DNA from 3 places in the Pseudoduganella sp. jia 12 genome. Region 2 is predicted to be linked to each of the others. Evidence: predicted binding sites of a transcription regulator. Region 2 holds the regulator's gene; each other region holds the start of a gene.
What was found. Region 2 encodes sigma-54, which starts transcription at its own class of promoters, with help from an activator protein. Its sites were predicted from a motif close to TGGCANGNAANCTGCTTT; they were not measured.
Positions count from the first base shown of each region.

Region 1: ACY65G_RS22410 (EDSAP-1 family PEP-CTERM protein) is a predicted target of sigma-54. The motif match lies at 1,225-1,242, and genes of this name have one in related genera.
Region 3: ACY65G_RS10395 (pilin) is a predicted target of sigma-54. The motif match lies at 1,574-1,591, and genes of this name have one in related genera.

Region 1 is NZ_JBUXKP010000010.1:311,816-315,093, reverse strand. It holds gene ACY65G_RS22420 (FAD-binding oxidoreductase) at 1-333, opposite strand, end outside; gene ACY65G_RS22415 (N-acyl amino acid synthase FeeM domain-containing protein) at 335-1,078, opposite strand; gene ACY65G_RS22410 (EDSAP-1 family PEP-CTERM protein) at 1,302-2,192, shown strand; gene ACY65G_RS22405 (XrtA system polysaccharide chain length determinant) at 2,344-3,278, shown strand, end outside.
Region 2 is NZ_JBUXKP010000007.1:254,110-257,387, reverse strand. It holds gene lptB (LPS export ABC transporter ATP-binding protein) at 1-483, shown strand, start outside; gene ACY65G_RS17495 (RNA polymerase factor sigma-54) at 557-2,032, shown strand; gene hpf (ribosome hibernation-promoting factor, HPF/YfiA family) at 2,124-2,480, shown strand; gene ACY65G_RS17485 (enoyl-CoA hydratase/isomerase family protein) at 2,687-3,278, shown strand, end outside.
Region 3 is NZ_JBUXKP010000004.1:255,732-259,009, reverse strand. It holds gene moaC (cyclic pyranopterin monophosphate synthase MoaC) at 1-136, shown strand, start outside; gene ACY65G_RS10400 (hypothetical protein) at 157-744, opposite strand; gene ACY65G_RS10395 (pilin) at 1,028-1,525, opposite strand; gene ACY65G_RS10390 (FHA domain-containing protein) at 1,721-2,311, opposite strand; gene sucD (succinate--CoA ligase subunit alpha) at 2,398-3,278, opposite strand, start outside.

The sequences.
Region 1 (3,278 bases), on a different contig from region 2:
GATGACCACGTACGCAAGGGTCGCGTCGGCCTCGAGGATGCGGTTCATGCCCGACAGGTCGACAATCGCGTGGCCGTCGGCAAGCGCGCAGGCGTCGCCATAGCCCCAGTTGCGGCCGGCGCTGATCGGGTACAGCGGTACCCTGTATTCCGTGGCCGTGCGGGCCACCTGCGCCACTTCGGCGGTGCTGCCCGGCCTGAGAATGACGAGCGGCCGCGTGCTCCAGGATGACGTACTGGCGGCGTAGCGGTCCAGTGTCGGCGCATCGTCCAGCACGCGGTCCTGCCCCAGCAGCCGGCGCCATGCCGCCAGCGCCTCCACCGTGCCGCCCATGTCAGTCACGCCCCTGCTTGAGGCGTGTCGTAATGCCGGGTTCATCGCGCAGCGGGAAGAAATACGGGTAGAACGATCGCTCGCCTGGAGCATGCTCCATCTGGCCCGCAAAGGCGCGGATCTGTTCTCTCATGTATTCCAGTTCGAGGCGCAACAGCACGGCCGGCGCGCTCACCCGGGTACAGGGCCGCTCTCCACCGAAATCGCGGAAGCCCAGCATTCTCTTGTAGAACATCACGTGGCGCGGGTTGACTTCGATGACATAGTCCGAATAGTGATGAATGTTGTGCGCATAAATATAAGAAATATGGATCAGCGATGCAAAGACGCGTTTTGTGACGTCCTTGTCGATGGCCAGCCGGGAAGGCTCGCAGAGAAGCCTTCCTTCCGACCGCAGCTCGTCGAGCTTGTCGCGAAAGTTTTCATCCGCCGGGAGGCCGATTTCGGGATCGTCGAGACACAGCGACATGGTGCCGACCGTGGTTCCGGCAGTCTCCGCATAGAGCGTAATGCGGTTGGGCGCGTGCTCGCTGTCGGCATCGATATCATAGCCCCGCCAGCCGTACATTTTGCGTAATAACAAGTTTGCGGCCTCACGGTGACCGTCGGTACTGGCCATGCGGATATGGAAGAGCTGCATGTCGATCGAATGGGTGTGGGCCACGCCGGCTTCCTGCTCCCGAATCACCAAATCGCGCAATTTCGCGGCAGCTTCGAAGGAAATGATGGTGTCGTCGTGTTGCACGTCTGCTCCTGAAGTCTTGAAGGTCGATGCACATCAGACCGCTGTTCGGGCAGTGAGTTCCGTGGAACGTCGGACTTTTTTGCATATCGACGACGACGCCGCGACGCATTTTCGTAAGGTCTTGATTCTGCATACGTATCAGCAAGTGGCACGAATGCTGCTGAGTAGTGGCTCGTCGGCACAGATTCTCTGGCCATAACCACTTATCAAGGAGTAGCAAGCCATGAATATCATCAGGAAAGGCTTTCTGGTCACGGCCGCCGCTGTAACGCTCGCGTTCAGCGCCGCCGGCAGCGCCCAGGCACATGCTTATGCGGATTCCATCCTGAACATCAATAACCTGATTTTCGTGAATTCCGGGGGAACCCAGTATGCGGCGAATGACTTCTCGACGCTGGTCGTAAACAACACCCGCCTTGCAACGGCAACCGTTGGCAGCCTGCCCCCGCCGCTGAGCAGTGCAATTGGCCCGATCTGCGTCGGGGCTTGCCCGTCGGTGCCGCTGGTGCCACGCTTTGGCCAGATCCCCGTGCCCGCCGTCCTCAGCACGTTCGGCTACGGTGACACCGAACTGGCCGGTTCGGCCATTACCCCCGGCGGCGCGACGGCGAATACCCGCGCAACCGCCTCGGTTGGCTCAGGCTCGGATACCGCATCGGGCAATGCCAACACCGGCACGACGACGTCGTTCGTGTTCGCTCTCGACGCGGCGGATTCGATCACCGTCAATTTCGATGCCGATGCGCATACCCTGGCGCATACCCCGGCGGGTGCCAGCGACCTGTCCGTGGCCAACGCACGCCTGTCGTGGAGCATCCAGATTCAGGATCTGGAGACCGGCGCTTCCGTGCTGTCCTATTCACCGGAGGAAATCAATGGTGACTCGCTCGTCAGCCGCACGCATGCCCTGACAGGCACGTCGGAGTACGATTTCGCTGGTTTCCTGACGGCCACCAGCGATGTCCTGGTTGCGGGCAGGACCTACCAGCTGACGATTCAACACAACACGTTTGCCGACGCGCTGCAGGAGGAAGTACCGGAACCGGCAACGCTGGCCATCCTGGCTGCAGGCCTGCTCAGCATGTCGCTGGTCAACCGCCGTCGCAAATCCTGAGCGACTGATCGCGTTACTGGTGAGCGTACCGCCGAGGTCACTGGCGGTACGCTTTTTTTTTGACAGGACGCAAGAGCTCAGCAGGTACGGACCCGACCGTCCAAACCCAGCCATATAATCGATCGGACTAGGTTGACGCGGAGAACCGGTTATGGAAGAAATCATCGCCCAGCTACAGTCCGGGTTAAAGGGAATCTGGAAATACCGCTGGAGCGCAATACTCGTTGCCTGGCTTGTGGCAACTTGCGGCTGGATCAAGATCTACCTGTTGCCCGACGACTACCAGACGACCGCCCGTGTATCTGTGGATACGCAGAGTATCCTGAAGCCGTTACTTTCGGGCATGACCTCGATGCCGAATGTTACCCAGCAGGTGGCGATCATGAGCCGCACCCTGCTGAGCCGCCCGAACGTGGAGCGCGTCATTCGCATGGTCGACCTGGATGTCAAGGCAGCCACGCCGCGCGAACACGAAAAGCAGGTCGAAGAACTCATGCAGAAGATCCGCATCGGTGGCACCAGCACCTATGACATCTATACGATCAGCTACAGCAATAGCGATCCGCGTCTCGTGCGCGACGTGGTGCAAGCGCTGCTCACGATCTTTGTCGAAGGCGGTTTGAAGGGCAAGAAAGGCGAGTCGGACAAGGCCGTGCAATTCATCGATGACCAGATCCGCGCATATGAAGACAAGCTGCTGGCTGCGGAGAACTCGGTGAAGGAGTTCAAGCTGAAGAACAACACCCTGTTGCCAAGGCAAGGCGTTGACTATGGATCGCAACTGCTGATGTCAACCGATGCACTGAATGCCGCAAAGCTCGAGCTTGTCGAGGCCGAGCAGGCCCGCAATGCAATCAATGCGCAGATTCAGGGCGACGAGCCGATCCTCGGCACCGATCTTACGGCAGCCTCGATCGACAACCCCGAACTCGACGGCCGCATCCTGGCCCTCAACAAGTCACTCGATGCACTGCTGTTGCAGTACACCGAGGCTCATCCCGACATTATCTCGACACGTCGCCTGATCGCGCAGCTTGAGGAGCGCAAGGTACTGGAGGCCAAGACCCGTGCCGCTCCTACCGACCC
Region 2 (3,278 bases):
GAAGCGTCGGTGTTCCGCAAGCTGACCGTGGAAGAAAACATCCGCGCCGTGCTGGAGCTGCAGAAGGTGGACGGCAAGGCGCTCGGCAAGGCCGAGATCGACGAGCGGCTGAATGCGCTGCTGGCCGACCTGCAGATCGAGAAGCTGCGCGAGAACACGGCGCTGTCGCTGTCCGGTGGCGAACGCCGCCGCGTGGAGATCGCCCGCGCGCTGGCGACCAATCCCCGCTTCGTGCTGCTGGACGAGCCGTTTGCCGGTGTCGACCCGATCGCCGTGATCGAGATCCAGCGCATCGTGCGCTTCCTGAAGGAACGCAGCATCGGCGTGTTGATCACGGATCATAACGTGCGTGAAACGCTGGGCATCTGCGACCGGGCGTATATCATCAATCAGGGCAGCGTGCTGGCCTCCGGCCGGCCCGACGACATCATCGCCGACGAGTCCGTGCGCCGTGTCTATCTTGGTGAACATTTCCGCATGTAAGCACTTGGACCGCGTTGTTCCACCGATAATGAGACATGACCAGCAGCCATGAACCAGCAGCCATGAACCAGCCATGAAACAGTCTTTGCAACTGCGTACTTCCCAGCACCTCGCGTTGACGCCGCAATTGCAGCAGTCGATCCGGCTGCTGCAATTGTCCACGCTGGAGCTGCACCAGGAACTGGAACAGCTGCTGACCGATAACCCGCTGCTCGAGCGGCTCGACGATCCGCTCGACCGTTCCGTGCGCCTGCTGGGCGATGGGGCGATCAACACCACGCAGGCGCCCGGAGAGGCGCCTCCCGAAGGCGGTCCGCCGCAGGATGCGCCGGCGGCGCCGGAGCCCGAGCCGTTCGAAGGTGGCGAGGGCGAAGGCCTCGACCCTGGCGCCGGCGATACCGACTGGAGCAGTGCGGGCAGCGGCAAGGGACCGGACGATGACGACGGCCGCCCGCAGCTCGAGGCCAGCCACCGCAGCCTGCGCGAACACCTGATGGAGCAGATGCGCGTGACGGTGCTGGAGCCGCGCGACCGGGCCCTGGTGGAGCTGATCATCGATGCGCTCGACGATAACGGTTATCTCGAAGAGAGCCTGGAAGACATCCATGCACGCATGCCGGAAGAGCTGGAGATCGAGTTCGACGAATTGCGCACCGCGCTGAAGCTGCTGCAGAGCTTCGACCCGGCGGGCATCGGTGCGCGCAACGCTTCCGAATGCCTGGCGCTGCAGATCCGGCGCATGCCTGGCGTGCCGATGGTCACGCGGCGGATGGCGCTGTGCATCGTTGAAAAGCACTTGCAGTGGTTCGCGCAGCGCGACTTCAACAAGCTGAAGAAGGCACTCGATTGCGACGACGAAGACTTGCGCGAGGCACAAGCCGTCATTCGGCAATGCAATCCGCATCCGGGCGCCGCCTTCGCGGCCGACGTGTCAGACTATGTCGTACCGGATGTCGTGGTCAGGAAAGGCCGCAGCGGCTGGGTGGTCACGCTGAACAACGACGTGATGCCACGCCTGCGCGTAAACGCGCTGTATGCCAGCCTGCTCAAGCAGGGCAAGGGCGAAACGCAGATGAATGCCCAGCTGCAGGAAGCAAAGTGGCTGATCAAGAATATGCGCCAGCGCTTCGACACGATTCTCCGCGTGGCCCAGGCCATCGTCGAGCGGCAGAAGAACTTTTTCTCGCATGGCGCTGTGGCAATGAGGCCCCTTGTGTTGCGTGAAATAGCTGATACACTGGGTCTGCACGAGAGTACTATCTCTCGGGTAACAACTCAAAAATATATGCTCACCCCGCACGGCATGTTTGAGTTGAAGTATTTTTTTGGCAGCCACGTCGCAACCGAAGCTGGTGGGGAAGCTTCCTCGACTGCGATCCGGGCGCTGATCGTGCAATTCACAGGAGCCGAAGACCCGAAGAACCCTTTATCCGACAGTAAGATTGCGGACATGCTGGGTGAACAAGGCATGGTGATTGCGCGACGCACTGTTGCCAAATATCGCGAAGCATTGAAAATTCCCCCAGTCAGCCTCCGCAAGTCCTTGTAAGCAATCTGTAGTGTATGGGTTCCTCTGCGCCGCCGCATTTCGATGGCGGAAGCTGCACGAACCTGGATTGATCTTCTTTAGGAGTGTGTGTATGAATCTGACCATCAGTGGACACCATATCGACGTAACCCCTGCCATTCGCGAGTATGTGCAGAGCAAGCTGGAACGCGTTAGACGGCATTTCGATCAGCTGATCGATGTAAGTGTGATCCTGAGTGTAGATAATCTCACCGAGAAAGAAAAAAGGCAGAAGGCGGAAATCAACCTGCGCATGTCGGGCAAGACCGTGTTTGTCGAAAGCGTCGCGCAGGACCTGTATGCGGCCATCGACTCGCTGATCGACAAGCTGGATCGCCAGGTCATGAAGCACAAGGATAAAGTGCAGAACCATAATCATGAAACCATCAAGCACCTGAGCGAGATCGAGATTCCCGCGTCACCCGCATAACGCCGGATGCAGGTCGCAGCCCTTTGGCTGCAGCAACAGAAGGGCGCGCAATGCGCCCTTTGTTACGTCCGCACCCCACCGTATTCCCGCAGTTCACTGCAGTTCGCCGCAGTTCACCTTCAGTTCACCTTCAGTTCACCTTTTACGCCACATCATCCGCATCCATGGCTAGAATGAGGCCAATAACGACAACGATGCGAGACACCATGACCGACCACGTCCATACCAAGGTGCGCAATGGCACCGGCTTCATCACGCTCGACCGGCCCAGGGCATTGAATTCATTGTCGCTCGACATGATCCGCGCGATTACCGGCACGCTGCTGGCCTGGCGCGACGACGGCGACATCGCCGCCGTCGTCGTCCGCAGCACCACCGAGAAGGCGCTGTGCGCCGGTGGCGACATCCGCTTCTTCCATGCCGCCGGCACAGCGACGCCGCAGGGCGGCAGTGCGCAGATCGAGGATTTCTTCACCGAGGAATACGCGCTGAACTACCTCGTGCATTGCTTTACCAAGCCCTACGTGGCCTTGATGGATGGCGTGGTGATGGGCGGCGGCATGGGCATTGCCCAGGGCGGTCCGCACAGCAGCGTGCGCGTGGTGACCGACCGCACACGGCTGGCGATGCCCGAGGTGAACATCGGCCTGTTCCCCGACGTGGGTGGCAGTTATTTCCTGTCCCACGCGCCAGGCAGGCTGGGCGTGTACCTGGCACTGACGGCGCTGACGATCGGTGCGGCCGACGCGATGTATTGCGGGCTGGCCGACCACTACGTGCCCGCGGCCGAATTGCCGC
Region 3 (3,278 bases), on a different contig from region 2:
GCTCACGGCTGTGCAGGTGGGGTTGCTGACCGTTTATGACATGTGCAAGGCCGTCGATCGCGGCATGGTCATGAGCGAGATCCGCGTGCGGGAGAAGCATGGCGGGAAGTCGGGGGACTGGTCGGCGACGAGCTAAGCTGACCCTTCGGCGGGTATTCAGGCTGGCGGCACCCGGGCCATGCCGAAACTCTTGCCGGTCGTTTCGATGCTTCCGACATGCCTTTCCATCGTTGCGTTATCGGCTGCCGCGCAACTGTTCATGAAGCCGAAGACAGGTATCCCGGCCACGTCGTTGACGCATTTTGCATAGTGATTTGCCGAGTTGCAGCCGAGGAGCAGAATTTTTCGGGTGTTCGGCGCCCATCCCACGGTCTTCCAGAACAGCGCGCCGCCATCCCACAGCGTCGTTCCCGTGGCATCGGTATGCCACGGTTGCACTTCCTTGAAAGAGCTGAATTCGTCGGAAAGAATGGGGCCGTCGAGCGCGCCGTTGTGCGCGATGCAGATGAACGTCCTGGCTTCGGCCAGGTACTCGTAGAAGTCGGTGCTCGTGCGCCCTTTGGGCGGGCTGCTGATGGGCAGGAATCCGACGAATGCGCTCGGCGGAGAAGTCGGGCTCGGTACCACGACCGTCTTGAACACCATCGCATCGCCGGAATAAATACTCGCTCGCAGATGAAGGCCGACCCGCTGGAGATTTTTCGAATCCGGTCCCGTCCCTGCCGCAATCAGTAGCGCATGCATGGCAATCCTTTCAAGGATGGCTGACTTTGGTGCCCGTTCAGCGGGCTGCCAGGCGCTGCCATGGCGACGCCGGCGCCGTTCGCTTGCACTGCCGGGTTTGGATGCCGATGGCCGAAAAATGCAGGACAAAGACAGATTAGACCGTTTTTACACTGGCTGGTGATTTTTCTCCGCGCGTCGCCATGCGTGGCAGCGCGGCTTGCCGGGCGCAATGACGATACTGTCGGACATAAAAAAACCGGGCTGGAAAGCCCGGTTTTTTGACATCTGGGAGTGCGGCGGATCAGTTTGTCGTAGGTGTCGTAGCAGCAGCAATATTGTTCTTGGTGATCAAGCCCTGCGCCGCAGTGTTCGTGATGTTTTCGCCGTAGGTGTTATTCCAGGTCACGGCGCTACCGCCGGCATCCGGAGCGTCCGGGGTCATGATGATCGTGCCATTGGCGCCGGTACCGATATTCTGCGTCGTCAGGGTGATCACGCCGCTGCCGGTGATCGTTGCGCCCGACACTTCCTTGGTCGGCGTGAAGGCTGGCAGGGATGGACCGTTGGCAGCATTGTCCGTGTTGCAGACCGTTGCATCGTTACCGTTTTCCTGGATGCACAGGCCAACAGCGGTCTTCAGCGGACCGGCCGATGCCAGCGCATTGCCGACCTTGGCCTTGATCGTGTAGTCCGTATAAGCGGGAATCGCGACGGCCGCCAGGATACCGATAATGGCGACAACGATCATCAGTTCGATCAGGGTGAAACCGGCTTGGGCTTTCTGGTTCATGGATTTCATGGTGTTGCTCCTTCAGGTAGAAACGAAACGGGTTGGGATGGTTTATGTAGAGCAATCACCGTGCCAGCCCGGTTTGATCTATTTCCAAGGCGAAAAACGTCATTTATGATAGTTCCAGGTGGAAATAGTGACAAAATCCGTCACTTCCATGTTCGTAGATTGTCAGCTGCGGGATTCGTCACCTGACGAATTTTGTCAGCCGAGCCTGAATGCCATGCGTGTGCCCGAAAGATCCAGCACGTCGCCATCGGCCAGCGGGTGCGGCAGTTTCCCCAGCGGCGCCTCGTTCAACAAGGGAATCCGGTCGCCATCGGCGTGGACGGCGGCATAGCCGGCTTCGGTCCGGGTGATGACGACGACCTGCACACCGGCACGGCCGAGGCTGGTCTGTGGCTTGTTCAGTTCCAGCGCCCGGCCGGCATTGCTGCCGTTCAGGACTTCGATGCGGGCAGGTGGCAATACCAGTGGCACGGCGGGAATGCCGCTGATCGGCCGGATGCCATCGGCCACGAATTCGACGCGGTACTTCGCCAACTTGATCGTGTCGCCATGCTGCAAATGATGTTTACCCACGCGGTGGCCATTGACGAAGGTGCCGTTCGTCGAATACAGGTCTTCCAGGAACGAATCGTCGAGGATCGTCGTGATCGCCGCGTGTTCGCCGCTCACGGTCTGGTGTTCGAGCACGATGTCGTTATGAGGGTGGCGGCCGATCGTCATGCGCTCCTTTGTCAGCTGCACGGTTTTTTCCAGCACGCCATCGCGGGAAATCAGGATCTTCGCCAACGCATCGCCTCCAGACGGGTTCACCAAAACAAACGGGGGCCGAAGCCCCCGTCATTATTCCGCAAAAGCGGAGCACATTGCTGTTATTACAGCATGGCCTTCAGCAGCTTGGCCATCTCGGACGGGTTCTTCGTCACGGTGATGCCGCACTCTTCCATGATTGCCAGCTTGGCTTCGGCGGTATCGGCACCGCCGGAGATCAGCGCGCCGGCGTGGCCCATGCGCTTGCCCGGAGGAGCGGTGACACCGGCGATGAAGCCGACGACCGGCTTCTTCATGTTGTCCTTGATCCAGCGCGCCGCGTTGGCTTCGTCAGGACCGCCGATTTCGCCGATCATGATGACCGCGTCGGTGTCCGGATCTTCGTTGAACATGCGCATCACGTCGATGTGCTTCAGGCCGTTGATCGGGTCACCGCCGATGCCGACTGCCGACGACTGGCCCAGGCCCAGCGCGGTCAGCTGGCCAACGGCTTCGTACGTCAGCGTGCCAGAACGGGACACCACGCCGATACGGCCTTTCTTGTGGATGTGGCCCGGCATGATGCCGATCTTGATTTCGTCAGGCGTGATCAGGCCAGGGCAGTTCGGGCCCAGCAGCAGGGTCTTCGAACCGGCTTTGGCCATGCGATCCTTGATTTCCATCATGTCGCGGACAGGAATGCCTTCGGTGATGCAAATCGCCAGTTCCAGCTCGGCTTCCACAGCTTCCCAGATCGCGGCGGCGGCGCCTGCCGGCGGCACGTAGATCACGGAAACGGTTGCACCGGTTTCCGAAGCCGCTTCCTTGACGGTTGCGTAGATTGGAATGCCTTCGAAATCTTCGCCGGCTTTCTTCGGGTTCACGCCTGCCACGAAGGCTTCACGGCCGTTCGCGTAGTCGCGGCAACCGCGGGTGTGGAACTGGCCGGTCTTGCCGGTGATGCCCTGGGTGATGACTTTGGTGTCTTTATTGATCAGAATAGACA